3 regions of the Leuconostoc gasicomitatum LMG 18811 genome follow, and region 3 is predicted to be linked to each of the others. Evidence: riboswitches for the same ligand, from Rfam matches in the RefSeq annotation. Region 3 holds a riboswitch; each other region holds the start of a gene.
What was found. A riboswitch is a leader RNA that binds a small molecule or an ion and turns the genes downstream of it on or off. The one in region 3 is predicted to bind lysine.
Positions count from the first base shown of each region.

Region 1 (10,170 bases), 110 kb from region 3:
AACGACTAGAAAAAAGAAAAAGGTAATAATTAACAAGGGAATATTTCGAAAGACCTGGACATAAACATTTCCTATTACTTGCGCCCATTTTTGTGGAACAATCTGCATAATTGCAAACCCTGTGCCAAGAATCATTGATCCAATCAATGCAATGATACTAGATAGTAATGTATAACCAAATCCTTGCAAGAATGTTGGGAAATTATTTTGTAATAATGCCATTATTTCGCCTCCAAACTGTGCCAGTCAAGACCTGGAACGTTACTAAACCACTTCTTAATAAGCTGATTATAAATACCATTTTGTTTAATCGTAGCCAAGGCTGCATTTGTTTCTTTAATCATTGGCTTTTGATTATTATCAAAAGCAATACCATAAGGGCCATGTGTGAATGTCCCACCAGCAATATGATAATCAGGATTTTCCGTGGCAAAGCCATACAAAATGGCATTATCCGTTGACATTGCTTGCCCTTGACCACTTTTTAGAGCTTGCATCCCTGTCGCATAGTCCTGAACAGCTAATAGTTTTGCTTTTGGTGCAAATTTTGCGGTTTCAGTGGCTGCTGTTGTCCCCACAACTACAATGATCGTATATTTAGAACTGTTCATATCTTTTATTGAATTAATGCCAGAATCTTTTTTAACTAAGATTGACTGGCCAGCATCAAAATACTGATTTGTAAAGTCAATAATCTTTTCACGTTCTGGCGTAATTGTCATTGTTGATACAGAACCATCAATATTTGTGTTTTTCAACAGTTGCATCTTTGATGCTGTTGAAACCGGCACGAACTCAGCAGACATTGGTACGCCAGTTTGCTTTGAAATTTGAACTGTCAATGCTCTAGCAATGTCAATATCAAATCCTTGAGATATACCCGTTTTTGTATCCATCAGTCCAAATAAACGCGTATCAGCTTTCACACCCCACACAATTCGACCTAATTTTTCCACACGAGCGAGCGTATCTTGATGTTCTGCATTTCTATTGGCTGTTGCTGTTGCCCACATTAAACCAAGGACAATAACGGCAACTAAGACAATTGTGGCTATAATGCCAAACTGTCGCTTTTTAGCTTTTTCCATAATATATATACGTCACACATCTAGCTCATGGCTTGATTGTATACCCCATCAAGCCATGAGTCTCAGTAAACGCAATTCCTCCCTATTTTAGTGATGTTCAACCTGACTCAAAAACTTTTGTGCACGAACTTCCTTGGGTTTTTCAAAGAATTCCTTCGTTGTGCTGTCTTCTAAAATTTCACCCTCAGCCATAAAAATAACACGATCTGCAACGGCCTTTGCAAAACTCATTTCGTGTGTGACAACAAGCATGGTCATTGACGAATCTTTAGCAATGTCTCGCATAACATCTAATACATCCCCAACCATTTCAGGATCTAAAGCGGAGGTTGGCTCGTCAAATAACAATGCTTTAGGTTGCATAGCTAATGAACGCGCAATTGCTGCGCGTTGTTTTTGACCACCAGATAGTTCTGATGGCATGTTAGCTGCTTTATCAGCCAAACCAACTTTTTCCAATAATTCCATCGCTAATTTCTTATTTTCAGCTTCATCCCGCTTCAAAACCAAACGTGGTGCTAACATCACATTTTCTAAGGTTGTTTTATTATCATACAAATTGAAGTGTTGAAACACCATACCAACATTTTTACGAATACGATTCATATCTGTCTTTGGGTCGTGTAGGTCAAATCCGTTAACTAATAACTGTCCTTCTTCGATTTCTTCCAAACCATTAACAGTACGAATCAATGTTGACTTTCCTGACCCAGAAGGGCCAATCAAAACAACTGTTTCACCTTCATCAATTGTCAAATTAACGTTTTTTAGTGCGTGGAAGTTACCATAGTACTTTTCTACATTTTTAAACTCAATCATTGACATACGTAAATCTCTCCTTATTCATGCGTATTCAGCATACCGCACACATATATTAACTGTAAAAAGATGACAATTAAAGTACTTTTTCGTATTTTAAGTCTGTTCACCTAATTATGTTCTATTTCTATTGTACCTGTTTTAACTCTTTGTCACCATGTTCATGGCAGAAAACATAACATATAAATGTGAACTATTTAACATTTTACACACATTACTTTATTTTCAGTTACTATCATTATTTATACCTTGTAAGCGATATAAGTCATAATATTGCCCCTGTAATTGCAATAATTCTTCATGTGTCCCATGTTCAACAACTTCACCTTTATCTAACACTAAAATCAAGTCAGCATCTTTAATTGTTGATAAACGATGTGCGATAGCAATAGTCGTACGATTTTGACGCATTTTTAATAGTGATTTTTGAATCAAAGCCTCCGTCTCAGTATCAACATTTGCTGTTGCTTCATCCAATATTAAAATTTTGGGATCTCTAACAATTGCCCGTGCAAAACTAATTAATTGTTTTTCCCCAGCAGAAAATCCCGATCCGCCTTCTTGCACTTTTGCATGATAATTACCTGGTAATGCAGATATAAACTTATCAGCCCCAACAAACTCAGCAGCTGCCTTAACTTGTTCATCTGTAATCGTATCATCATACATACGAATATTAGATGAAATATCACCAAAAAACATGAACGGATCTTGCAAAACCAATCCCATTTTTTGACGAATATTTTTTAAAGCAATGTCTCGAATATCATGATCATCAATTAAAATATTTCCAGATTGAAACTCATAGAATCTCATCAGTGCATTGATTGTTGAAGATTTGCCAGATCCAGTGTGACCAACAAGTGCCACCGTATCACCCGGGTTAGCTATAAAATTGAGATCTTTTAATATTTGATGTTGCCCATCATAACTAAAATCAACGTGTTGGAACGCAATTTTTCCTGCTGTAATATCTTGCTTGGCAGCCACATTTTGTGCTGGCGCATAAGTATCATCAGCTAAAATACCTAAAATGCGATAACCTGACACAAGCCCTTCTTGAAACGGGCTAAACAAGTTCATAACGCTTTCTAACGGACTAAATATGTTGTTTAAATACGTTGTAAAAGCATAAATGACACCCGCAGAGACAGCAGTTGACATGGACAGCGTACCAAAGTACCAAAATACAAGCACCATAGCTGCACCCAGTAACATATCGACCATTGGCTCCAGTAGCAAAGCATCTGCTTTTACCATACGAAAACGCGCATTAAAATATTCACCATTGACTTTAGCAAATGATTTTTTAAAACGATCTTCTTGATAAAATTCCTGAATCACATCAATACCTGTGATGCTTTCAGCAATTTTAGCATTTAAATGTGATAGACGTTCACGCATATGTCGAAACAAGCTAGATGAAAAACGTTGATATAAAATCACTGATCCGACAATAAACGGTACAACAATAAGCATTAGCAAAGTGGCTTTTACACTCACTGTCAACATACCAATGTAGGCACCAATCATGCTCATAATAACAAATGTTAATTGCATGAAAAAACGCCAAAAATCAGCAAGCGAAGCTGTATCATTGTTAACACGAGTGACTAACGAACCAGCTGGTACTTGATCAAAAAATCTCATACCTAAAGTATGTAGCTTACGAAATACTTGCACTCGTATATCTTCTAGCGCATATTCAGCAGCTACTGTAAAATAATAGGCGTTTAATGCATCTGTCACAGCTTGACTGACTCGAACGACTGCTACTAAAACCGCGAAACTAATCATAACTTGTAAAGTAACGTTGTCACGCTGTTGCAAATACGTCGTCATATAATAAGCAATAATACGAGGTGCTGCTGCTTGCAGTAGGGCAAATGCAGCGCCAATGGCTAATGCGCCAAAAAACATTTTTCGAAAGGGTTTAGCCATTCTAACCAATGTCACAATAACTCTTATCTGTTCTTTAATTGGGATACTTTTTGCCCACACAGAACTATTTTTTTCAGACATCGCTGACCCCCTTTCCACTTAATTTATCTTCAAGTTCCGTCGCTAATTGCTGTTGGTGATACATTTCTGCATACCAACCATTTCGCGCAATTAAAGACGCATGCGTTCCACGTTCCTTAATTTCACCATGGTCAAACACAATAATTTCATCTGCGTTCATGACCGAGCTAATACGATGCGCAGCAATAATAGTTGTTTTTTCGCGACGTTCAGACTTTAAAGTCCCCAAAATATGTTTTTCTGTCAATGCATCAACAGCTGAAAGTGCATCATCCAAAATCAATATTTCTGGATCAGTAATCAATGCGCGAGCAATAGCTAATCGCTGTTTTTGACCACCAGACAGGCTAACTCCCTGCTCACCAACTTCAGTATCATATCCATCTGGCAATGACCAGACATCTTCATTAAAATCAGCTTTTTTAGCAGCTAACATCACATCACGTTGATTTTTATTAATATCAGAAAATCGAATATTATCTCGAACCGTTGTTGAGAACAAAAAGTTCTCTTGTGCTACGTAGCCAATTGATTTTAAATAAGCGTTAAATGTATACGCTTTAATATTCACATCACCAACTCGAATATCACCTGTGTAGCCATCAAATTGACGTAATAGTAGCTTAATTAAAGTTGTTTTACCAGCACCAACACGACCAACAATGCCCAGTGTCTCCCCTGCCTTAACCGTGATTTCAACATTATGTAACGCAGGCTTTGTAGGATCCCCATCTGGATAAGTAAACTGATTAATATTAATATTTAAATCACCTTTAGCCTGTTCAACAACACCTTCTTCATCTTCAATAATGGCTGATTTTTCTGACAAAATATTTTGCACACGTATATATGATGCGTTGCCACGTTCCAAAACATTGAACAGTTGACCTAATCCAAACATTGGCCAAACGAGCAAACCCAAGTATGTCGAAAATGATACCAGCTGACCAATTGTAATTTGATCGTTAAGGACAAGCGACCCACCGTATGTCATCATAATAACAAAGCTAATTGTCATTATAACGGTAGCCATTGGTCCAAATAATGAATCGATTAATGCCACCCTTTTATTGATTTGAATTGTATCTTTAACTTGAGATTCAAAAACGGCAACATCGGCCATTTCTTGTCCTAAAGTTTTAATAGCTTTAACACCAGCAATTGATTCTTGAGACTTGTTTGATAAACGTGAAAAAGCTTCTTGTGCTGATGTAAATGCCTGACGCATTTTTGGTGACAAATATCGCACACCTAAAACTAAAAGTGGTAAAGGTAAGACACCTATTAGGGTCAATCGCCAATCAACAACAATCACCATTGAAATGACGGTAAAAATTATCACAACAACTGAATCAACTAACATTAAAATGCCACCAGATGCAACGCGTTGTATAGCTGACAAATCATTTGTAGCATGTGCCATCAAGTCGCCTGTTCGATGTCGTTGATAAAAAGTGGTATCCATCTTCATATAATGATCAAACAATTGCTGACGCAATGTTTTTTCAAGTAAAGCAGATCCTTGAAAGATATGTGTAATCCAAGCATATCTAAAAACATACATCAATAGCGCAAATAAAAAAATGCCACCAGCATAAAACACTAAGTTTTCTACTGTTAGCGTCCGTGATACAACTTGATCTGTAAAACGGCCAATTAAGGCTGGTGACACCATTTGAGAAATTTCCGTCAAAAACAAAAAAAACAGTCCTACAATGTAAAGTCGCTTATTTTGACGGAAAAACCACATTAATTTTCCAAAAATATTCATACACATCTCCAATTTTATATTTAAAATTTATAACAAAATAATGCGCATCAAAACTCAAATATCTCTCAAAGCAAGATAAAAAATGTAACATACAATTAGTATGTCATTATTTGATTAATCACAAATGCAATGATACCCCAAACTAACGCCCACAATATTTGACGTCTTATATTCATACTCATTACACCAGCAAATTCTCTAAAAAAAGCCGGTATACGATAAAATAAGGGCACAAATCCCCCACGTCCTTGCGCATCAATATTTTGTTTTTTAGCTAGCAAAACACCCCTAAAAACATGATAACCACTTGTATAAAATGTAAATGGTTGCTGAGAAAGCAATTGTGACGTATATTTTAAATTTTGATAGGTATTTCGTGAACGTTTTTCTAGTTGTGTTTTTTCAAATGGTACATCATAACGTGATACAGACCAGTCGCGCATCGCTTCAGCTTCACTAATTAACTGATCTTCTCCCTGTCCACCAGAAAAAACAATCATCGGATATTCCGACATTTTATTGGCGTCTGTTACTGCTGCTTGAATACGTTTATCGACTATGTTCCCGACTCTATATCCTTCTGCCAAGCCGCCACCAAGCACTACCAATGGCCCGCGAGTTGGTGCTTTGCTTTGATAACCGTAGATTACGCTGCTCACTATAAATCGACAAAATTGCCATACAAAATATAACATCAACCATGGTGCGCTCAACCACCATAATGACCACTGACTAAACAATAATAGACACATCAGATAAACACCAACTAACAGCGGTAATCCCCACTGATGTGACTTTTTCCAACTATGCCGTACCATACTTAATAACAACAAAATACCAAAAAAAACAGCCATACTATAACCAATATGAACAGTCAATTTTAAAACTTTTGGTGTGACATTTAAAAAATGGTACATAAAAATAACGACACCAATGACAATGAAAACACCAAGCGTACCAATTCTCATCGTCGCAGGATTTTGTTGCACTTGGTAGTACAGCAAAATTCCTAATACAATTATCGTTAAAAATAAAAAGATTTCCATAAGCTTATTGTAACATGCTGTTAGGCTTCAAATTTACCTGCAGCACCTACTGGCACACGAACTAGATCCAACTCGACGAGCCGTTCAGCGATTTGAACTGTATTCCAAGCAGCACCTTTTAATAAATTATCAGATACCACCCACATATGAAAAGAATCATCGTTTTCTAAATCTGGACGGACACGACCAACAAAAGTTTCTCGTTTTCCCTCAGCATTAATTGGTTGTGGATACAGCTGTTTTTTAGGATTATCTTCTAAAATAACGCCGGGTGCTTGACTTAATGCTTGTTGAATGCCAGCAGACGTAGCACCAGTGTTTGACTCTGTTTCAAAATAAACTGTTTCACCATGTCCTACTGGAACAGGTACTCGAACTGCTGTACCTGTTACTTTAACTGACTTAGAATTTTTGTCTCCGAACATAATTTTCTTTGTTTCATGAATCATTTTCCATTCTTCATGTGTATAGCCATCATCTTCAAACACATCAATTTGTGGTAACAAATTATAAGCTAATGGGTAATGTTTATCGGATCCCTTGACAGGCAAAATATTAGCAACCATTTTCTCACCAGCATTATGAGCTTCTGTCTGGGCTACTAGCTCATCCCATGCTGTTTGACCGGCCCCAGATGCTGCCTGATAGGTCGACACAATGACGCGACGTAACCCAAAAGCGCGACGTATCGGCTCCAAAGCTACGACCATTTGAGTCGTTGAACAATTCGGGTTAGCAATAATACCATTATGACCTTGTAAATCTGCTTCGTTAACTTCAGGCACGACAAGCGGGACATTATCGTTCATACGCCAATAACTTGAATTATCCACCACAACAGCACCACGTTTAACTGCTTCCGGTGCAAAACGCTGCGATACAGAACCACCTCCAGAGGCCAATACCAAATCAACGCCACTAAAACTGTCTGCTGTCGCTTCTTCGACAGTTAATTCTTGTCCTTTGAAAGTGAGTTTTTTACCAGCTGAACGTGATGAAGCAAGTAATTTCAAACTATTAACTGGTATCGTTGATTCTTCTAGTTGGGACATTAATCTTGTACCAACTGCTCCGGTTGCGCCAAGTATTGCAATGTTATATGTACGTTCTGTCATGTTTATTTTCTCTCCTCAATTTTTCAATATTCCCTTGAGTTAGCTAATTATATTAATCAACAAGGATACGATGTACCCGATCTTGCATTCCCGTCATAATCTCCCATGGTGCTAAATTAGCGTGTTGTGCAACATCCTCGAGCGTATTCTCAAGATCGCCATCCTTACCTATGAGTGTCACTTTTGTCCCAACAGGATACTCATGTGGCAACTTAATCATCAATTGATCCATTGCAACTTGACCAACTATTGGTGCATATTGTCCGTCAACAATGACGCTAAAGCCAGACATCTTACGTAGCCAACCATCACCGTATCCAATGGGTACTGTTCCTATCCACTCATCACTGCTCGTTGTATATTTATGTGAATAACTAATGCCTTCTCCAGCTGGTAATTGTTTGACAAAATTCATCTCACTACGTAATGACATGACAGGTTGCAAATTTTTGCCATCTGCCAACTCACCACGAGAAGGTTCAACGCCATATAACACAGTCCCAACACGGATCACCTCATGGGGCACTTCATCGGCGTGATACATTGCTGCACCTGAATTAGCCACATGATAGTATTTAGGTTCTGGTAAACCATCTGTTATATCGTGCCACCGTTTAAGTTGCATATAAAAGTAGTCCGTCTGCACTGAATCTGATTCAGCAAAGTGTGTTGCTAAGCCAACATAATCAAAAATATCCTTGTGTGCCTGCAAGTAAGTAATAGCTTGCGCCAAAGACTCTCGAGTACGAAATCCGATTCGCCCCATGCCTGTGTCAACACCTAACGAGACTTGTAGGCGTTGTTCACCAGTAAGAGATTGCGCCGCTTCTTTTAACCATGATAATGATACAACGGTTGCCATAATGTGTTGTACTGCCATCAGTTCAGCATATTTTGCTTGTGAAATACCCAATACTAAAATTGGTTCAGTAATACGTTCATGTCGCAGTGCTAACGCCTCATCAATGACGGCCACAGCCAAGCCATAAACGCCACCTGCAACAGCTGCCTTAGATGTTGGCACCAAACCCAAACCATATGCGTTTGATTTAACAGCCAAAAATATTTTGTCGGCGCCAGATGTTTGTTTGACAACAGCGACATTATGCTTTAAAGCTTTTTTAGAAATTTCTATTTGCGTTGGTCGCGTAATTGCTTCTACCATGTTTGTACTCTTTTCATCTAAAATAAAAATCCGCCTCTGCCAAGTGTGGCAGTTACGGATCGCAATAAAACAATCGTTTCTGTCATAGCACCCCGCAATTGCGACAGTCCATTAGCTATTAACTAATGCCCCAGCTTACTGACATGACAGTATCAGTGCTTCGGCCACAACCCCTTTAACTCGTTTCACAGTATCTATCAATACTCCGCGAGTGACTCATGGTTACAGCAACCTCTATGATTTTCTCATTGTTTTTATTTTATTCTAATTTTTCTATTTTGTCAAACTTTGTTTTTTCGTATAATTATTACTTTTTTATGATAAGGTTTTAATAGCCGATATACGTCATCACGATTATTTGTACGCCATTTATTTTGCCATTTTAAAAATAACCATAAGTTTCGGTACTGTTTTGACCCACCGTGTAAGCGATTGTTGAACCACCTTTTCAAGATATAATATACATTTTTGTAATAAGGCAGGTCCAAAACATAAATCACATCAGCCAACGCAAAACAATCTTGTCCTTCACGGAACTGTGCTCCCTCAATTATCCAGTCATTTTGCTGGATAATCACTTGTAATAAGGCTTGTCTTTCGGATGGCGTGCGATGTCTGTCTCCTGTTGCTTGTCGTACCCAGTTTAAATCATCTAATGATGTCACTGGATAAGGCTTAATCCTGGCTATTTTATGTGCAAAAGTTGTTTTCCCACTGCCCACTGGCCCAATAATTCTAATTTTCATCTCTTTCACCTAAACAAATAGTGGTAAAGACAGCTGAATCACTGTTTTCTAATATGTGTTCGATGGCTACTTCTGTGATTGTCGCTGTTAGTCGCAATTTAAATTGTTGCTGTTTTTTAATGATATCAGCAACGACTTGAATGATTGTTTCATCTGTCAACTCATTATCAAATGGAAAAACAAGTGATATATGTGGCGCAATATGTTCGTATAAATCATCATAACGTTGACGTATCCGATTAATAGTAAACATGTCATTCAACTGTGGGAAAATCAAAACAGAACGTAACATACTTCAACCTCATTTTTTTATTAGTATACCAAAAAATCACGTCCAATGTTGATTCCCTATCAACATGCTCATCCCCATACCACCAGCAACACATAGTATCGCATTG
Region 1 is NC_014319.1:230,227-240,396, reverse strand. It holds gene LEGAS_RS01185 (amino acid ABC transporter permease) at 1-222, opposite strand, end outside; gene LEGAS_RS01180 (transporter substrate-binding domain-containing protein) at 222-1,088, opposite strand; gene LEGAS_RS01175 (amino acid ABC transporter ATP-binding protein) at 1,176-1,913, opposite strand; gene LEGAS_RS01170 (ABC transporter ATP-binding protein) at 2,133-3,929, opposite strand; gene LEGAS_RS01165 (ABC transporter ATP-binding protein) at 3,922-5,700, opposite strand; gene LEGAS_RS01160 (YdcF family protein) at 5,796-6,746, opposite strand; gene LEGAS_RS01155 (aspartate-semialdehyde dehydrogenase) at 6,767-7,861, opposite strand; gene alr (alanine racemase) at 7,914-9,026, opposite strand; lysine riboswitch at 9,104-9,271, opposite strand; gene LEGAS_RS01145 (P-loop NTPase family protein) at 9,308-9,772, opposite strand; gene LEGAS_RS01140 (2'-5' RNA ligase family protein) at 9,762-10,064, opposite strand.
Region 1: it holds a riboswitch for lysine, as region 3 does, so the genes downstream of both, alr (alanine racemase) here and LEGAS_RS01670 (amino acid permease) in region 3, are expected to answer to the same signal.

Region 2 (10,170 bases), 420 kb from region 3:
GTTGTTAAGACAGCACCGACTAAACCAGTACCTAATACTAATGAATCTGATATTGGGCGTGGTGTATGGAGTACTTGCGTTTCAAATAAGTAAGCGGCCACGAAAGCGACCACAGCCACGATACCAATAACAGTGTACCAAAATGATTTACCATGTTTTTCGCCACGAATATCTGTTTCGTGAATAAAGCGGACATGTTTGTCAGTATCTTTAACCCAAGACGGCATGACCAAGACAGGTATGTCTAATAAAATAACATAGGTTAATTGTAATACCGCGTCAGCAGGATTACTGTGTAACCAAGCAACATAAATATAAATAGCGGCCGATAAAAGACCAAAAAGGCCATTCATAGGCTTTGCCTCTTTTAGACCGAGGACAGTTGTCCAACCAAATGCTGCTGCAAAAAATGTGGCAAAAGTCATACCACTAATTGGGGCACCCATACCAAAACTGGTATAGGCAATGATTAGTAGTCCAATACTTAGTAGTGTGTAAGATAATCGTGTCCAACCCTTGAATTGTTCAGCGTACCAAAGTGGGTTGATCAGTTGCCAGTGAGAAATTTGTTTAGATGAAGTGTTTTGCATGAGTTTACGTTTGCCAAAATTAAGGCACTCTGGATGGTTTCTGCAACTTGACAGTACTTTGAGAGAGCGGCTTGGCACCTTTCTTTTTATCAGGAATTGTTAAATTAAATGAGCTTTCCCATATATTTATTGGGTGTAATATCAAAGAAGTCATAATTTGCTAATTCAGCAGTCGATGTGACGTGAGCATCTGTACCAAAGGATAGCATGAGGTTAATTGGATGTTGATCTATATTTCCAGAAAATACTGACACAACCGGCGTGTTTGAAGCTACCGAGTAACCTAATTCCATTGCTGTACCTGTGTCGGCATCTTCTGCCTCAAAAATCGCAACAGTGAGATCGGAATTGTCAATTGCTTTGATGTCTGCTTTATAGGTCATAGCCCCCCATTCAAAATCTGGTTCGCTATTAGCATCACCTAATGCCATACCGCCATATTGATGCAACAGGGGCACGTGAATGTGTGCAATTGTTGGATTAGCACTGAGCTGAATAAAAGCATCTTTCAGTAATACTTCTTGTGTATCTGAGAACCAGCCCGCTGCCAAATAAATGTTTTTAGCTCCAGGTAGCTTTTTGTCATTGTCAACATGACGATTGATTTCTTCGAGGTCGGCAATCAACTTTGTTTCGTTCATAATGTGTTCTCCTTTAATTTTCAACATAATATAACTGTACAACAGATTATTTTGTAAGTGTTGTAATATCGCTAAACAGACAAATTTTGTCTAGAACTTATTTTATCATGTATTTAAAAGTCATTGTGTCGTTTGTATATTATGTTTGACATAAAAATTGTGGTACACTAATCTTATTCAAAAAAATTAAGTTAGGGGAACGTGTCTCGCAAACCTTGTTTGGTTTGACGAAATACATCAATCATATGTTTTTAATAGATTTCATCCTCCATATTGATGCGCACATCGCTAGTCTGGTGACGCAATTTGGACCATGGACTTACCTCATTTTATTTGCCATTATTTTTATAGAGACAGGGATTGTCATCATGCCATTTTTACCTGGTGACTCATTACTTTTTGCTGCTGGCGCAGTTGCGGCAACACCAGCTGGTCTACATGCTGGGTTAAATCATTGGGTATTTATGCTCCTGTTCTTCATTGCTGCAGTAACAGGTGATTCCTTGAATTTTTGGATTGGCCGTACAGGTGGCTACAAGCTTATTAGACATCCAATAGTTGGTCGTTTTATCAAGGAAAATCATATTCATGAAGCAGAGGCTTTCTTTGAAAAACGTGGGGCAGCAGCGATTATCATTGGGCGGTATATGCCCATCGTACGGACATTTATTCCTTTTGTGGCTGGTATTAGTCAGTTTCCATATAGTCATTTTTTAAGAAATAATGTTATCGCCGCTTTTTCATGGAGCCTGATTGCAACAGGGGCAGGTTATTTATTTGGTAATATCCCTTTTGTCAGCGCACATTTTTCAGTGATTATTTTAGGAATTGCATTAATCACACTGTTGCCAACAATTATTGGAATCATTCGTTCGGTAGTTATTAGCCAACGTGCTAAAAAAATAACAAAATCAAAAAAATAAGGCTGCCTTTGAGGTGGCTTTTTTAGTATAATGAAATTATGAATAATTTAAAAAAACTACAACAATTAACTGGCATATCTGCCGAAGAAATTAGCGATGCTTTGGACATTGATTTGGCCTTAATTAAATCGTTTGAGAATGAAGAAAATATGCCAACAGTTGGTGAATTAGAAGCGCTAGTTGGTATCTTCTCTAGCCAACTTGATGCACAAGGCATTGAAACACAATCAGAAAAGCATCCAATACACATTCGTTTGTCAGTGGATTATTTAATGAATCTTGGTATCACAACTTCTGACTGGATCACGCTCAAGTGGGCATTTGAAGGAAAATGGCAAGGTGATAAGCTGGCTGTTGGTTTCTTTAATCAAGGTCAATTAACACGAGTGGTCACGTCTAGTATGGATTTTGTCACTGCGTTTGCCGGTTATTTAATCTTACAAACAGAAGGTGAGTTTGAGCCCTATATTGATGAATTTGATGATGATAAGGAATATGATTGGCGGTTGTTACGTATAAATGAAGATCACTTCACAGATGTAACGCAAACAATAATTACAACGGACTTACCGGAGATAAGTTAATGACGGAAAATTTGATTCTGGCAACAGATGCCTACAAGTTAACACACCATTTACAGTATCCAACAAATATTACAAAACTCTACTCTTACGGTGAAGCACGTACTGGTGGGCGTTTTGATACAGTCAGTTGGTTTGGTATGTCTATGATTTTACATGATTATTTTCATCAGCCAATCACAGACGCTATGATTGATGAAGCCGAGCAAGTATCTAAGCTGACGTTTAATACATCAGCTTATTTTAATCGTGTAGTCTGGGAAAAAGTGCGCGATTTAGGTTATTTTCCGGTTAAAATTAAAGCATTGCCTGAAGGGCTTGAGGTGCCAACCGGTAATGCGCTATTCACAATTGAATCAACAGCTGACTGGTTTGCAACGAGTTTAAATGCGTTAGAAGTCGTGCTCATGCATGTTTGGTATCCAACGACAATTGCCACTAACTCTTTGTATATAAAAAAACGCTTGCGACCTTTGTTTGAAAAGTCAGGCACAGTAGCTGGCATAACACTAGCTGTTAATGATTTTGGCTTACGTGGGGCGACCTCGCTTGAATCAGGTAAACGTGGTGGTTCTGCGCACTTATTACATTTCCAAGGATCCGATAACATGGCTGCTTCACAATATTTTAAAGATGTTTATGGTGTTTCTGGACGTGCTTTGTCAGTGTGGGCGACTGAACATTCAGTCGCAACTGCTTATGGTGCAGGTCAAGGAGAGTTTGACTACGTTAATGCGCAATTGGATCGTGCACCTGATAGTGCTATTTTGTCGATTGTGATTGATTCATATGATGCATTGAATTTTATTAAAAAAGTTATTGGCTCCTCAGAAATTAAAGACCGCATCATTAAACGCGCCGGACGAATTGTTTTACGCCCTGACTCTGGTGAGCCAGAAACGATTGATTTACAGGTATTATCGTTATTAGGGGATATTTTTGGCACCACAATTAATGATAAAGGCTATAAGGTATTGCAGCATAATGTTGGCGTGATTCAGGGAGATGGCATGAAAGCAGACACAATTGTGTCACTTTATGAAGCAATTATGCAAGCCGGCTGGTCAGTAGATAATTTAGTTGTTGGTTCAGGTGGTGGTTTGCTACAAGAAGGGTTTACCCGAGACACTGAAAGATTTGCGATTAAAGCAGCTTATGCTGAGAATGCCGCCGGTGAGAAAATTAACATCCAAAAAAAGCCTAAAACTGATGCTGCAAAAACATCAAAAGCTGGACTGCTTAAGGTTGTTTTACGTGATAAGGACATTGTGACCGTTTCTCAAAATGATCCTGGTCAAGACTTATTACAGACAGTATATGAAAACGGTAAGATACTATCTGTTAATGGCAATGATGTCATTAATCGAACACTTTTTTGAGGTATTGACATGAACTATCAATTTAAAAAACAAGCTGAGTTAAATGATGAGGTTGAAGTGACGATGCTTGACGTTAAATCTGCTGCACAGGCCTACCGTGATCGTGAAAAACGAGATAAAAAGCCAGACAGTGCGCCTGAAAATGAGGTTGTGGGACATGGCCTTCGGGCGCTTGCAACCGAGTCTGCTATTGGTAAAGATGAACGTAAAATTCAAGTAGCTGCATTGTTTAATGCTGGCATGACGAGTTACATTGATTTGTCCTTTGAAATGAATTTGGCAGAATCAACCATTCGACAGTACGGTAAAGAACTTGGTCTAACTTTTATTGATACAGAATACTAGATTAAAGGTTTGACATTTTTTACGCAATAAGTTATGATTACTACAATATAAAAAATTAATTTCACATAGAGGTCGCGATTGACATGAGTCGCTTGGTTAACCTGTTATCACAGGTTAATCAAGTAAAAGGGGATATCGCCGAAATGAATCGTCTTCAAAAGAGATATTTGTTGGGCTAATAGCTAATAACTATTAGACTGTCGTTAGAAATAACGGTGAGCTATGGAAACAGTCAAAATTGCTAAACACAAAAGCCTTTTGTCCGTGACCTAGTCTCGAACAAAGGGCTTTTTATGTGAAATAAAGGGGAATTGTTAGTTTGTGTACAATTGTTTGCACAAATAGAACTTAGGAGAGTATATGAGCTACCCAATAAACACGGCACAACATTTGACAATTGGTGAGGTTGACGCAATTGATTTAGCAAAAACTTATGGGACACCATTATATGTATACGATGTTACTAAAATTCGTCAAACTATGCGTGATTTTAAAGCTATTTTTGAAAAAGAAGATGTTCCTTATGTCGTGAGTTACGCGTCTAAGGCATTTGCTTCCAAAGCCATTTATCAAGTGGCCCAGCAAGAAGGAATCCATGCTGATATTGTTTCTGGTGGTGAACTTTACACGGCATTAGCAGCTGGATTTGATCCTAAACATCTAAGTTTTAATGGCAACAATAAAAGTTGGGATGAACTCACCATGGCAGTTACCGAGGGTGTCGGAACAATTATTGTCGATAATTTCTTGGAATTACAACTATTGTCAGAAATTACTACTCAAAATGGTGTGAAACAAGATATATTATTGCGAATTTCACCAGGCATATCGGCGCATACACATGAATTCATTAGTACGGGTCAACAAGATTCTAAATTTGGATTTGATTTGTTAACAGGACAAGCTAAGACAGCTTATGACATTGCTAGACAGAATGAAAATTTTAATTTACGTGGCCTTCATGCACATATTGGATCACAAATTTTTGATGTGACTGGTTTTGAAAAAAATGCTGCACTATTAGCAGAGACGGCAAAAAGTTGGGGATTTCAACCAGAAGTTATCAATGTTGGTGGTGGTTTTGGTATTCGTTACACGTCAGAAGATGAACCGTTACCTGAAAGCGAGTATGCAGACGCTATTATCCGTACATTGAAGAGTAAAGCAGCCGAGTATGATTGGAAAATGCCAGAAATTTGGATTGAACCAGGTCGCTCAATTGTCGGGCCAGCAGGCCAAACGCTTTATACGATTGGTTCACGGAAGGATATTCCTGACTTACGTCACTACTTAGCAGTTGACGGGGGTATGGGGGATAATATTCGGCCAGCGCTTTATCAGGCAAATTACGACGCAATCTTAGCCAATAACCCTAACGCATCAACCCAAGAGGTTGTGCGTGTGGCAGGTAAGTATTGTGAATCAGGGGATGTGCTAGTATGGCAACAAGCGTTACCGAAAACCAAACCTGGCGATATTTTATCTGTTTTGGCAACTGGTGCTTATGGATATGCTATGGCGTCAAACTATAACCGTAATCCAAGACCAGCTGTTGTATTTGTTGAAAATGGCAAACATCAAGTAGTTATTGCACGTGAATCATATGCACATTTAATAGCTTTGGATCATGATTATATGTTAAAAAACGGTAAGTAATACGCTGTTTATAGGGCAGTAAAACTAAAACAAACAAAGGGAAACTAAGGACTCATGACAGAAATTCAAAATGACGCGCAACGATTAATTGATTTTATTGCCAATGCTAAAAAGGTGACACCGGTAAAAGTTACTTATAAGGGTGTTTTAGATGGTGAAATCCCAGCCAATGTGCAACAATTTGGTGGCGTTTCATTTGGTCAATTGATTGGTGATTGGTCTGACGTACAACCCCTAATTGCTAGTCTACCTAGTGAGAGTGTTTATATTGAAAATGAGTCACGCAACTCGGCTGTACCTCTGCTAGATAAGTTGCACATTAATGCGCGTATTGAACCCGGTGCTATTATTCGTGAACAAGTTGAAATTGGAGATAATGCTGTTATTATGCTTGGAGCAGTCATTAATATTGGTGCTGAAATTGGCGCTAGCACGATGATTGATATGGGTGCAATACTTGGTGGTCGTGCAATTGTTGGCACGAATTCACATATTGGTGCGGGCGCTGTTTTGGCAGGGGTTATCGAACCAGCCTCTGCGCAACCCGTTCGTATCGGTAATAATGTCTTGGTTGGCGCTAATGCTGTGGTCATAGAGGGCGTTCAAGTGGGGGATGGCGCGGTCGTTGCAGCAGGTGCCATTGTAACAAAAGATGTGCCGGCCAATACTGTTGTGGCTGGTGTGCCAGCCAAAGTGATTAAAAAAATTGATTCAAAAACACAGCAAAAGACTGCCTTGATTGACGCTTTACGAGGATTATAATGACTGAAATAACTTTTGAAAATTTACAACAATATCGTCGGGATTTGCATTTAATTCCTGAGCTGGCGTTGGTTGAATTCCAAACGCATGCTTATTTAATGGACAAAATAACAAATTGGCAAAATGATACGATGACTATTCGTACAGTAGCAGAATTACCAACCGCCATTTTGGTACGTTTTGAAGGTAGTGACCCAAAACGAACAATTGGTTATCGTTCAGATATTGATGCCTTACCAATCGCAGAACAAACAGATCTGCCATTTCAGTCAATTCATGCCGGAGTCATGCATGCTTGTGGCCACGATGTGCATATGAGTTTGGCTTTGGGAATGGTGCAATACTTTAGTCAACACCAGCCCAAGGATAATTTTATTGTTTTCTTTCAACCGGCTGAAGAGGCAAAGAGTGGTGGCAAACTGGCTTATGATTTAGGACTTTTTGAAGACGAATGGCGTCCAGATGAGTTTTATGGCATTCATGATCAACCAGATCTACCAGCAGGAACATTGAGCACACTAGTTGGCACTTTATTTGCTGGCACTGCTGAATTGGTAATTGACATTCATGGTCAAGGTGGGCACGCGGCTTATCCACATTTGGTTAAGGATCCTATTGTTGCGGCTGCGGAATTAATTATGCAGCTACAGACTGTTGTTTCTCGTTCAGTTGATCCGATTAAAGGTGGTGTGGTTAGCATTGGGGTTATTAATGGTGGAAAAGCTAACAACGTGATTCCAGATAATATCCACTTAGAAGGCACCGTCCGTAGTATGACGCGCACTGACTTGGATATTATGCTAACCCGTATTCGTCAAATTGCAGCAGGTGTTGCGTTATCTAATGATATAACAATTGATGTTGTGCTAGAAAGCGGTAGTTACTTACCAGTTGAAAATAATCCAGAGTTAGCAAATCAATTAATTGATTTCATGCAACTACGTGACGATATTGCTTTTGAATTGGCACAGCCAGCGATGACTGGGGAAGATTTTGGTTACTTGTTACAACAAATTCCAGGAGTCATGTTATGGTTAGGTGTCAATGATAATCATGCGTTACACAGTCCTAAGCTAAATATAGATGAAGCTGCCTTATTACCTGGTTTTACAGCGTTAAGAGATTTTATTGAATGGCGAATGAACCAGTAGACCAGCTATTAGTGCAATTAAGCAAATAAATATAATTAAGAGGAAAAAGCGATGTATGAGAACATTAATTTAATTACGGCTATTATTACGCCTTTTGATGAAGCAAATGAAATTGACTATTCAGCTTTAAAAAAGGTGATTGATTATTTATTATCTCATGGCACGCAAGGTCTGGTTATTGCTGGAACAACTGGTGAATCACCGACATTGACACACACAGAAAAGTTAGCATTGACGCAATACATTGCGGATTATGTTGGCGATAAGGTGCTATTGATAGCTAATGCTGGAACAAACAATACAGCAGAGTCTGTCAAAAATGCGCGTGAATTGAGTGCTATTACTCATATTGATGGTATTCTAGCTGTGACACCGTATTATAATAAACCAAGTCAGAGTGGTATGATAGCACATTTTACAGCAATAGCAGATGCATCTAATAAACCAGTGATGCTATATAATATTCCGGGTCGTTCTGCAGTAGGACTTACTGTTGACAGTGTTGTAAAGTTAGCACAACACAAGAATATTAATGCAATTAAAGAAACAACTTCAGCGGAATTTATAGGTGCTGAAATTGAACACACACAAGCAGAAAACTTTGCTGTTTATACAGGTGAGGATGCACAAACACTAGCTGCTTATGCCCAAGGTGGTGCCGGAACTATTTCAGTTGCATCACACCTATATGGTAAGGAAATGACTGATTTATTTGCTGCAATGAATACTAATAATTGGCGTGAAGCCGGCCGCATACAGCGTTACCTAACACCACGCATGAACGCTTTGTTTGCGTTCCCATCACCATCACCGGTCAAAGCAAAATTAAGTGAAAAAGGTTTGGTAAAAAATATTGCAAGATTACCAATTTTGCCATTGACAGAACAAGAAAAGAAAACGCTTGATGGACTTTTGGAGACTAATTCATGACAAAAATAATTTTGGCTGGTGGCTTTGGTAAATTGGGTTTGGCCATTCAAGAAGGCTTGGCAGCAACTGATTATGAAATTGTCGGTATTTTAAGCGGCCATCACCATGAAAGTCAGTATCCTGTTTGGACATCACGTGATCAAATAATTGAACCAGCAGATATTTTTTTAGATGTTAGTACACCAGCGACTGTATTTGAAAATGCGCAGTGGGCTATAAAGCATAATATGGCAATTGTTATTGGCGCCACTGGTTTGACTGAAGAGCAAGTGACACAATTACGTGAGCAATCAGAACATGGTATTTTAATTGTGCCCAACTTCAGCCTTTCCGCTGTATTGTTAATGCAATTTGCACAACAAGCTGCAAAATATTTTCCTGATGTAGAAATTGTTGAGACGCATAATCCTAAAAAAATTGATGCCCCATCAGGAACTGCTGTACAAACTGCTAAATTGATTGCAAACGAACGGATTAATGCAGCACAAAAAACAAGTGATGGTGAAGCACGTGGGCAGCGCGTGTCAGATATTCCTGTTCATGCGCTACGCTTACCAGGGTATATCGCACAACAAAGTGTTTATTTTGGTGGTATTGATGAACAATTAACATTAACACAAAGCACAACGAGCCGATTGGCTTTTGTACCAGGCGTTTTGCGTTCATTAGCTGGTGTTGAAAAAATAAATGATTTAAAAATTGGATTAGAAAATGTTTTATAGTAGTCAAAAAATCTATCTATACTGCTTTGTCAACAAACACTTGACTATTTGCAGAGCATTAATTTAACAGTGGCGAAATCCACTTTTTTTGTGCTTTTATTTTGATGGATTGACAAGATTAAAGATGATAGCAACTGTTTTAAAAATATGAATCTAATAAGATCACCATGACGCTGGAAGTGTTACTGCACTAGAACTAACTATGATTAGTAAAAAACTTATAGCATATTTTTCTCAACTTTGAATAATCAAATTAGTAAATGTCAAATTAGCGTTTTTAATCCAAAATTTTTACGATGTGTGCGTCAATTTAGTACGTGTGTTACTAACAAAATAAGCACTTTGGTCTTTTTTTGCGTACAATAGACATATGAAAACAATTACGAAAATTGCGACACAAAAAAAGCTCGGACGTTACAGCATTGATTTAGACAAACAATTTGCATTTGGTGTGTCTGAAAGTGTATTAATTAAATATGGCTTAGCAAAG
Region 2 is NC_014319.1:755,256-765,425, forward strand. It holds gene pnuC (nicotinamide riboside transporter PnuC) at 1-590, opposite strand, end outside; gene LEGAS_RS03685 (nucleoside 2-deoxyribosyltransferase) at 695-1,231, opposite strand; gene LEGAS_RS03690 (VTT domain-containing protein) at 1,477-2,154, shown strand; gene LEGAS_RS03695 (helix-turn-helix domain-containing protein) at 2,193-2,738, shown strand; gene LEGAS_RS03700 (nicotinate phosphoribosyltransferase) at 2,738-4,114, shown strand; gene LEGAS_RS03705 (hypothetical protein) at 4,124-4,459, shown strand; lysine riboswitch at 4,518-4,690, shown strand; gene lysA (diaminopimelate decarboxylase) at 4,820-6,115, shown strand; gene dapD (2,3,4,5-tetrahydropyridine-2,6-dicarboxylate N-acetyltransferase) at 6,170-6,877, shown strand; gene LEGAS_RS03720 (N-acetyldiaminopimelate deacetylase) at 6,877-8,028, shown strand; gene dapA (4-hydroxy-tetrahydrodipicolinate synthase) at 8,080-8,958, shown strand; gene dapB (4-hydroxy-tetrahydrodipicolinate reductase) at 8,955-9,680, shown strand; gene recX (recombination regulator RecX) at 10,051-10,170, shown strand, end outside.
Region 2: it holds a riboswitch for lysine, as region 3 does, so the genes downstream of both, lysA (diaminopimelate decarboxylase) here and LEGAS_RS01670 (amino acid permease) in region 3, are expected to answer to the same signal.

Region 3 (10,170 bases):
AACTGCAATAAAAACTGGTCAACTTGGTGGATTTGGTGCTGATGTTATTTTGCATGAAAAAGAGATATTTGGTCAGCAGTTTGATGATAGTCATCTTTTAAATGACAAGGAAGTGACATCATTAATTGATCTATATCCTAAAGTGCTATTAACGCCACATATTGGATCATATACTGAAGAAGCATTGACTGATATGATAAACACTAGTTATCAAAATTTTAATGACATGCTAGTCAAAGGGTCAACAACTAATGATGTCGTCACAACACTATAACTAATGAGTGTACAAAAGATTCAGGAACGTCTGAATCTTTTTTGTGATATATTCAAGATGATGTATAAACGTGGGGAGTTTGGTGTGAAACAAATCAAAAATATACCATTATATGTAATAATTATCGGGATTGTTGTTATGGCAACGGTAATTTCGTTAGGAACAACAGGTATATTATTACAACAAGTTATTGAAAAAAATGAGCGAGAAAACATTAATTTACGGTTAAAAAGTACTGCTCAAATAGCCGCTTCAGATCCGATAATTATTCGTGGTTTGTCATTGAATGCTTCTAAAAGCGACAAAAGTTCTGTACAAATATATGCGCAACGATTGGCAAACACAGCTAATATTGATTTTGTCGTTGTAGTCAACGATGACTTGTATCGGTTGTCTCATCCAAATGACAAGCAAATTGGCAAAAAATTTAGTTCGCCACAGGATGCACGTCAAACATTACAAGGAAAAGCACATTTTTCGACTAAAGTTGGTGTGCTGGGATTGGGTTATCGTTATTTCGATCCTGTATATGATGCAAATCATGATATTATTGGTCTTGTTAGTGTGGGTTTGACAGAAGATACTATTGCACGATCTATAAAAACGGCAAGGCGTCCAATATTTGTTGGATTAACTGTAGGGTTGTTAATTGGTATCGTAGGGGCAATTTTTTTGGCTAAATGGATAAAAAAAATACTATTAGATATGGAACCATATGTTATTGCAAAAAAATTAGTTGAAAAAAATACGATTGAAAATAGCATGATGGAGGGCTTACTGGCGATAGATGATCAACAAACTATTATTGCAAAAAATATGGCAGCCGATCAATTATTACCAGGGATAGGAAATATTGGTGATCATTTACCAGTTGAGATTTTTCAAACATTTTTTGTGGTGCCAGAAAAAAATAGTGACACTCACCCTAACCGTGTATTATTTAAAACACGTGCATATCTATACTCTGTGGCACAATTGGTTAGCCCAGCAGTCGGATCACTTTTATTATTTCGTGATATTACAGATTTTAAAGAAATTGTGGCGGAATTAGATGGTACAAAACAGTACGCACAGGCACTAAGAGCGCAGACACATGAATTTATGAATAAATTACAAGCTATTACAGGTCTGATTGAATTAAAAAAATATGATGAAGTGAACAAATTGATACCACAATTAACGAGTGATTATCAACAGAATATAGGGTATATTATGGCGCGTGTTAAAATGCCTGTTATTGCCGGTTTTTTAATTGGCAAAGTAAATTACGCACATGAACATGAAATTATCTTAAATATAGGTGAATCGTCTTGTTTACCTAAGCTGGATATTTTGAGAAGAGAAGTAACAAATATTATTAAGATATTAGGGAATATTATTGATAATGCAGTTGACGCATTATCTGATAGTGATATTGCTCAGAAAAAAATCGATTTATTGTTACGATATGATGATGAGGGAGAGACGCTTGTTATTACTATTGAGGATAACGGTGCTGGTATAGCATCTGATCAATTTTCAAACATTTTAACTATTGGTTTTTCTACTAAAGGTCATGGACGAGGGTTTGGGTTAACTACTGTTAATGCAATTATTACGGATCATCAGGGCGTTTTTGATATTCAATCAACATTGAACATTGGAACTAAAGTTTATATTGAATATCCACTAAGAAGTAGGAGGTCTATGTAAATGTCGTATAGTGTTTTAATAGTTGAAGATGATCCTATGGTAGCAGATATTATTAGTCAATTTTTAAATCGATTATCTGATGTTTTATTTGAACCGATAATAGTTGTAGGATGTATAGAAGATGCTCAGGTAAAAATGAATATGGTAATAATCGATTTATTACTGGTAGACGTATATTTACCTGATGGTAAGGGAACAGACTTTTTAACTGAACAACGAAAAAAGCATAACTCAGTGGCTACGATTATGATTACAGCTGCAGATGACCGGGAAACTGTTAGACAGGCAATGATCAATGGCGTTGTAGATTATTTGATTAAGCCATTTCAAATGGAGCGGTTTAATCAAGCAATTCAAAAATTTCTGATGTTAGAAGATATGGCTTTGGGGAAAGAAAAATTATCACAACAAGATATTAATGAGTACTTCCAGGGGGAGTCACGATTAGAACACTTGGATATGAGATTACCAAAAGGTATTTCTGACGCGACACTTAAATTAATTATTACGACAATTTATACCCTTTCTGATGCTTTTTCTAATCGTATGCTATCACAAAGCGTTGCCTTATCACGAGTAACAACTAAAAAATATTTAGATTATTTGGTAGAGAATGATTTGCTGCAAGTAAAAATAACGTATCTTGAAGTGGGTAGACCATTAACGCAGTATACGGTAAATAATTTAAAAAGTGACAAATTACATCATTTAATGCAATGATTTATTTGGATTTTGTATAAAAATGACGCATGATGACATGATATAATAAGAACATTAAATTTAGAGGGTAAACTATTAATGATTATTCAACATGCCATTTTGCATATTCTTGACACAAACACTGGTAACTTGATCGCTTCTCAAGGTGAAATGCCAGTAACTGACATAGGGGTACATGATTATATTGAAAAGCTTGTTAATAAAATATATGCTGGTGATGTTAAGACGGGCACAATAACTGGAAATGATTATTTACAAACCATATTGGCAGAGAAAGATTTTCCAAAAATGACCACGGAATTAGCGATGAAGTTATTTGAAGTGGTGACAGGTAGTGACAATATTCAAGCAGGAGATTTACTAAGTTTTCAGGCAACGACTGATGATGGCCCAATTTTTGGTATGATAAAATTAAATTTTTCTCCGCGGTATGCACATGCGGTTGCGTATGTTTCGGAAAAAATGGTCAATAACTTGGTATTGAATCAAGCTGTTTTACCTGCGGCAACACAAACCGTAGATGAAGCTATTTTAATTAATATGACGACGAGTAAGTATCATTTAATTGAAAAAAAGCATCTTATTGATGGCCATCGGGTGGCATACTTTTCAGAGAAGTTTTTGGACATTATACCGGATGTTTCAATTAAAGAAAATTTGCAAACTATTAAACGAACAATCAAAAATGTTGCTGAAAAGTATGATGATTTGCCAGAGCATGAAGCATTTGCTACAACGCAGACAGCAATTTATGAAGCGCTAGAATCGGGTAGCATTAACACTGAGATGATTGCTGAAAAGGTTTTTTATGATAATGAGTCAGCAAAATCACTATATAGAGAACAAATTTCAAAAAAAATTGCGGATAAAGAGATACCTGTAGAGAACACACAAAAATATGAGAAAAAATATCGTGTTCAAAAATTCAAGTTAGATTCAGGTATTGAAATTTCTATTCCGATGGCTATTTATCAAGATAAAACTAAAGTTGAGTTTGTCAACCAGCCGAATGGGACGACATCGTTAATCATAAAAGATATTGAAACGGTATTGAATAAGTTTACGATTTAATCGTTTAATTGATATAATTAAAGATAATAACATGATGAAAGGAATATATCGAGAATATGCCATATAAAGATTCTTATGTTGCTAAAATACGTAAAATTATTGGCCATGATTTTGAACTCGTTATGCCAACAACTGATGTTGTGATTGAAAATAAAAAAGGCGAGTTATTGATGATATATAATCGTGATTTTGCCGGATGGGCTTTTCCAGGTGGGTATATTGAACCTGAGATGTCATGGCAAGAAAATGCAGCGCGTGAGGTGCTGGAAGAAGCTGGTATACACGCTGATCCTGATAAACTTAAGTTAATGGGGGCAATATCTGGTCGCAATTTTGTTGCGCGTTATCCAAATGGTGACACTGCTAAACTGTATACGAATGTTTTTCTACTAAATGACTGGCTTTCTGAAGACAATAACGTGGATGAAACAGAAATAGATGCTAAAAAATGGGTTTCACCGCAAACAATTGATCATATGCATCTCACTTTTTCTGGTCAAGCAGTTTATCGTATATATCGCCAGTATAAAAAAACAAATAGTGTGCAGGTATTGACGCTAAATAGTGAGTTACAAAGATTTATAGATGCTCAAAATGGTGAAATAGTTGGTGTTAGCAGTTATGAAGATGCAGTAATTGAACTTGAAAATGGTCAGAAAAAAACACATTGGATGTGGTTTGTTGTGCCACAACTCAGTGGTTTGGGACGTAGCGAACGGGCAATTTATTATGGCATTCATGATCAAAAAGAGGCATATGCATATTTGAATGATGCAATATTAAAAAAACGTTTAGAAAAAATTATTACTATAACACTTACCTTAGAAACAAACGATCCGGTATTGGTATTTGGCGCAGTTGATGCTGAAAAATTCCAAGCGAGTTTGACGTTGTTTAGTCAAATTAGCAGTTCAATGCTTTATAAACAGGCGTTAGATAAATATTTTAATGGTCAAAAACATGTCAAAACGCTAGCATTATTGCAGTAAAAAGAGCATGCCACAATATGGCATGCTCTTTTTACTACGCACCAGTATAATCAGGTGCTAGTTTATTTACAGGTGGTGTGAACTTACGCATAGATTCAGCAAGATGTACAAAGTTTGTCACCAAATGATGGTTTGGTGCTTGGGTCCCATTTTCATCTGCCAGATTAGCAATCCAACCATTGATATAATCAACTTCTGTGGGCCGACCCTTAACAAAATCTTGATACATGGAAGGAAAGTGAAGGGGGTTTGATACATTTGATACATAATCAACTTGATCAACCATATCATCACGTGTTTCAATCAATTCAATACCAGCAGCTTCAGCAGCATCATAAGCTTCATTAATAAGGGGACGTGCAATGCCTTCTAAAAAGCCATCATAAGCCATGAGCTGCCCCATACGTGATTGGAACATGGTGGCAATAGAATTTTCAACGGCATTGAAGAAAACTTTAGTCAATAAAGTCCCCATGAAATTTTCTGTATAAGATGGATTTAAATGGGCAGCTTTAAAGTCAGTTTGTAGTGCAGTCATTGTTTCTGAGGGTTTCTCAGTAAGATTAGCATAGACAGACGAACCAGCTCCCTCATCACCCATAAAATCAACGTCGCCAAAATCATTTAGTATTGTAGCAATCATGGCTGTGCCACCAATAATGTGGTCATCATCAAAATATTTCTGTAATTTCTCGATGTGACCCATCCCATTCATTGCTCCTAGGGCGGTTTGACCAGACTTGAATTTTGTTGCTAAACGATCTAAAGTATCTTGTAATTGCATTTGTTTCATAAAGAATATCCAAACATCTGGCGTACCTTCATATGATTCTGGTGAGAAAATGTTAATTTTTATTTCATGGCGTTCTTTGTGATCACGCGATTTCCATACTTTATTACCTTGAGCAATTATTTTATCAAGGCTAGCCTGTGTTGGTTCAATAAAATCTACTTGAACATCTGCATTTTCTTGAAGTAATATACCATATCGCAACCCCATAGCACCCGCGCCAACTACTGCATATTTCATATATTAAATTCTCCTTTTTGGTTATTAATGGTATAATTCTAATCTTTTACACATCATAAGTCAACCTGAATCTAATTTTTTTAACTAGGAAGTTATTCTGATATATCGTATAATATATTTTATAAGTTGCAAGTAAAGGAAGTTTGATATGTCTAAAGAAATTTATTTAACAGGTGACCGCCCAACAGGTAAGTTACATATTGGTCATTATATTGGATCATTAAAAAATCGTGTACAAATGCAAAATTCAGGTCAATTCGATCCATTTGTGATGATTGCGGATACGCAGGCTTTTACAGATAATGCGCGAAACCCAGAAAAAATTCATCAAGCGTTAACCGAAGTTGCTTTAGATTATTTGGCTGTTGGCATCGATCCGAAAAAAACAACCATATTTGTTCAATCGCAAATTAAAGGTTTGTTTGAATTGACAGAGTATTTTATGAATTTAGTTTCTGTTGCTAGATTACAGCGGAATCCAACGGTAAAATCTGAAATTTCACAAAAAGGGTTTGGGGAAGGCATTCCAGCAGGATTTTTAACTTATCCTGTGTCACAGGCAGCTGACATTGCTATTTTCCGTGCAACTAAAGTGCCGGTTGGAGATGATCAAGAACCAATGCTGGAACAGACACGTGAGTTAGTACGTTCGTTTAATCATGCGTACCATTCTGATGTTTTGGTTGAACCTGTTGGTGTGTTTCCACCTAAAGGTCAGGGACGTTTACCAGGTATTGACGGCAATGCAAAAATGTCTAAATCATTAGGAAATGGTATTTATATTTCAGATGATACGGATACAATGGCAAAAAAAGTGAAAGCTATGTATACAGATCCACTGCATATTAACATTTCCGATCCAGGGCATGTTGAAGGTAATATTGTTTTTACTTATTTAGACATCTTTGACACTGATAAGCAACATGTGCAGGATTTAAAAGATCAGTACACAGCTGGCGGTTTAGGGGACATGAAACTTAAAAAGTATCTCATTGAAGTTATGGAAGCTGAAATGGCACCAATTAGAGTTCGTCGTCAAGAGTATGCGCAAGATATACCTGCTGTTTTGCGTATGTTACAAGAGGGTTCTAACCGTGCTAATGTTATTGCAGAAGAAACGATGAAAGATGTTCGCCATGCAATGGGGATAGACTATTTTGGATAGTAATTAATTAAAAAACTAGCACGCAACTGAATTGCCGTTGCATGCTAGTTTTTTAATTGATTCATGATTATTATTTTGTGCGAAATCGTATACCTGTGTCACTTGTCACTAGTACTTGTTGCAGTACTGTTGTCTCCAACTGGACGTAAAGATGTGGCAGTTGTTGATAATCCAGCAGGTATCTCCCCACCATATGGTAGGCCAGTTTGTTCATATTTTAAGCCCAAAGCTTCACGTATTAAGTTAGTTGCACGTTGTTTTTCTTTTTGAGGGATAACTTCATAAGACACGTTATTGCCTTCAGAATCAGGGTAACTTGTGCTTACACCCTGCATATGTTCAGTAATAATATCATTTTTAGCATCGATGTACTTGCTAGCCATTGTTGTCATATCACCAAAAGTTAAATCTGTGCGAACGTTGCTTGAAATAGTGGACATAAATTCTTTGTTTAACAACGTTGAGACATTGGCAGATTTTTTTATTAAACCTTCTAAGACGATACGTTGACGTTTTTGACGGCCATAGTCGCCCTCAGGATCATCATAACGCATGCGAGAGAAAGCTAACGCAGCGTCACCGTTCATCTTTGTTTTTGACTTAGACCAAGTTTTACCATTATCATCAGAATGTTCATATTTGTCACTGTTCTTATGGAATCTGTAAAGATTAGGACCATAATCGTGGGCAGTTTCTTGACTATACGTGAAATCGAGTGGTGAATCAACTGAAATACCACCAACCTGATTTACCATGTTGGCTAAGCCGCCCATGTTGACCAAAGCATAAAAATCAATTGGAATGTTTAGAAATGCTTCTACGGTTTTAATTGATGTTGCTGTTGAGCCATAGGCATAAGCTGCGTTAAGTTTTTGAGGAAATGTATCTTCATATCCGACAATAGAAACCATTGCGTCACGAGGTAATGAAACCATGGTTGTCTGTTTTGTTTTTGGGTTGATCAAGAGCAACATCATCGAATCCGTACGGCCACGATATGTGCGTCCTAGTTCACCAGTGTCTGTACCATACAATAAGATTGAAATAGGACGGCCACTTTTAATAACATTAGAGACATTACGAGATTTAGTTAAACCAGCGCCAGCATAAGATTTGTCAACAACACCTTTTGTGCTACTGATTGTTCGCCATATAAAGAAGCTAACAACGATTAATAGTATTGCCATTAAAAAAAGAATACTATTACGCAATTTGTGACTGGGACTTTGATGACGATTTAAACGTGAGTTTGGTTTAGGTTCCATGATGGAAGCTCTCCTGATAGTTAGTATTGCGCAATTAGTGCATGATAATTAAAAATCACATATTTTCATGATACTAGGCAGAGATAAAGACAATATTAAATTATAACAAAAATTAACAATTTAAAAGACAACATTGTATATAATGGTACAATTATCGTGGTAAATAAACAAGAGAGTTAATAGAATGTTAATACAGCCTGATAAACTAAGAAAATTACTAATACTTGTCTTTAGTGCATTGTTTCTATTTTTGGCAATTCAAATCAGATTTGATATGTTATTTATGCATGTTATTGATAATGGGGCATCTTTGGTCATCCAAAATTTAATCCCACATGGCGTACAAAATTGGATAAATTTTGGTGGCTTATTTGCTCACTATTGGATTTTGGTGCCCGCTATGGTGCTTGTATCTAGTTTACTTTATTTTATGAATTATAAAATTGCTATGTGGTGGTTTATTATCACACAAGTGCTGTCAATGCTGCTAGCGTTGACAATATCATTTATTCTGCAAATCCACTGGTTATCAGGTCCCAAGCTTGGGCCAGCCATACCTAATATACTATTATTATGGTGGTTACAATTATTAGCAACTATAGCCGTGATTATTATGCCAAATCTTGTTAAGAATCGCCGGATGCGTCAGGGATTGACAATGGTTACTATTTTTCTTTGGTGGCTAATGTTAATGGCCTGTATACAACGTAACGACATGCCATTTTCAAGCGGTTTAGGATCATTATTTTTTGGTTATTTCTGGTGGCAATTGAGTGAATATCAATATCGAAAACGTGCCAAACATTGGCGACATGTATTAGAAATTGACACTTTAATTTAAAAATGATATGATATTCAAGTTATCAAAGAGGTTGCAACCAACATGAGTCACGTGAATGAGTCCGCCAAGGATGTTGAATTGACGTAAAAGGGACGGTTGCCGAAGTGTTATTCTTGGCAGAATAATACTGGGCTAACAATTAATAGTTGTTAGACTGTCACGCAACGTGATGTGCTTTGAAAAGTTGATTAAACAATGACTTTTTGAACCTCTTTCTATGTATTTAGAAAGGGGCTTTTTATTTGCCCCGACTAGGGAGATTTTTTTATGAGCGAGCAACAAGATGGTATGAAACGTAATTTGAAAACACGCCATGTATCTATGATAGCTTTAGGAGGGTCAATTGGGACGGGACTTTTTGTTGCTTCTGGTGCTACAGTGGCTCAGGCAGGGCCTTTTGGTGCAATTGTGGCCTATCTGGCTATCGGTGTCATGGTTTACTTTTTAATGACAAGTTTGGGTGAAATGGCAACTTACGCGCCGACTTCAGGTTCCTTTTCTGATTATGCTGGCAAATATGTTGATCCGGCATTGGGTTTTGCTATGGGGTGGAATTACTGGTTTAACTGGGCAATTACATTAGCTGTCGATATTGTAGCGGTTGGCTTGGTATCGAAATTTTGGTTTCCTGATGTACCAGGTTGGATTTTTTCAGCCGTTGCCTTAGTATTCATTTTTTTAATTAATCTATTTTCAGTCGGCGCGTTTGGTGAAGCAGAATTTTGGCTATCAATGATTAAAGTAATCACAATTATTGCCTTTCTTATTGTTGGATTGGCCACGATTTTTGGTGTTATACATTCTGATGTGAATGTTATGAAAAACTTATCTGTTGGTAACCATGGCTTTGTTGGCGGACCACAAGCTATTTTGTCAGTTTTTGTTGTTGCTGGTTTTTCATTTCAAGGAACAGAATTAATTGGTATTACTGCCGGTGAGGCAGAAAATCCTGATAAATCAGTGCCAAAAGCAATTAATCAAGTATTTTGGCGTATTCTATTGTTCTATATTTTAGCAATTTTTGTTATCTCAGCCTTGGTATATTACCGTGATCCACGCTTGCTAAGTTCTTCTACAGAAAATATTGCTGTATCACCATTTACAATTGTTTTTAAAAATGCAG
Region 3 is NC_014319.1:336,191-346,360, forward strand. It holds gene LEGAS_RS01625 (2-hydroxyacid dehydrogenase) at 1-274, shown strand, start outside; gene LEGAS_RS01630 (ATP-binding protein) at 359-1,966, shown strand; gene LEGAS_RS01635 (response regulator) at 1,967-2,686, shown strand; gene LEGAS_RS01640 (nucleoid-associated protein) at 2,765-3,757, shown strand; gene LEGAS_RS01645 (DUF1810 family protein) at 3,814-4,746, shown strand; gene LEGAS_RS01650 (ketopantoate reductase family protein) at 4,781-5,776, opposite strand; gene trpS (tryptophan--tRNA ligase) at 5,925-6,941, shown strand; gene LEGAS_RS01660 (LCP family protein) at 7,040-8,206, opposite strand; gene LEGAS_RS01665 (hypothetical protein) at 8,391-9,047, shown strand; lysine riboswitch at 9,065-9,232, shown strand; gene LEGAS_RS01670 (amino acid permease) at 9,315-10,170, shown strand, end outside.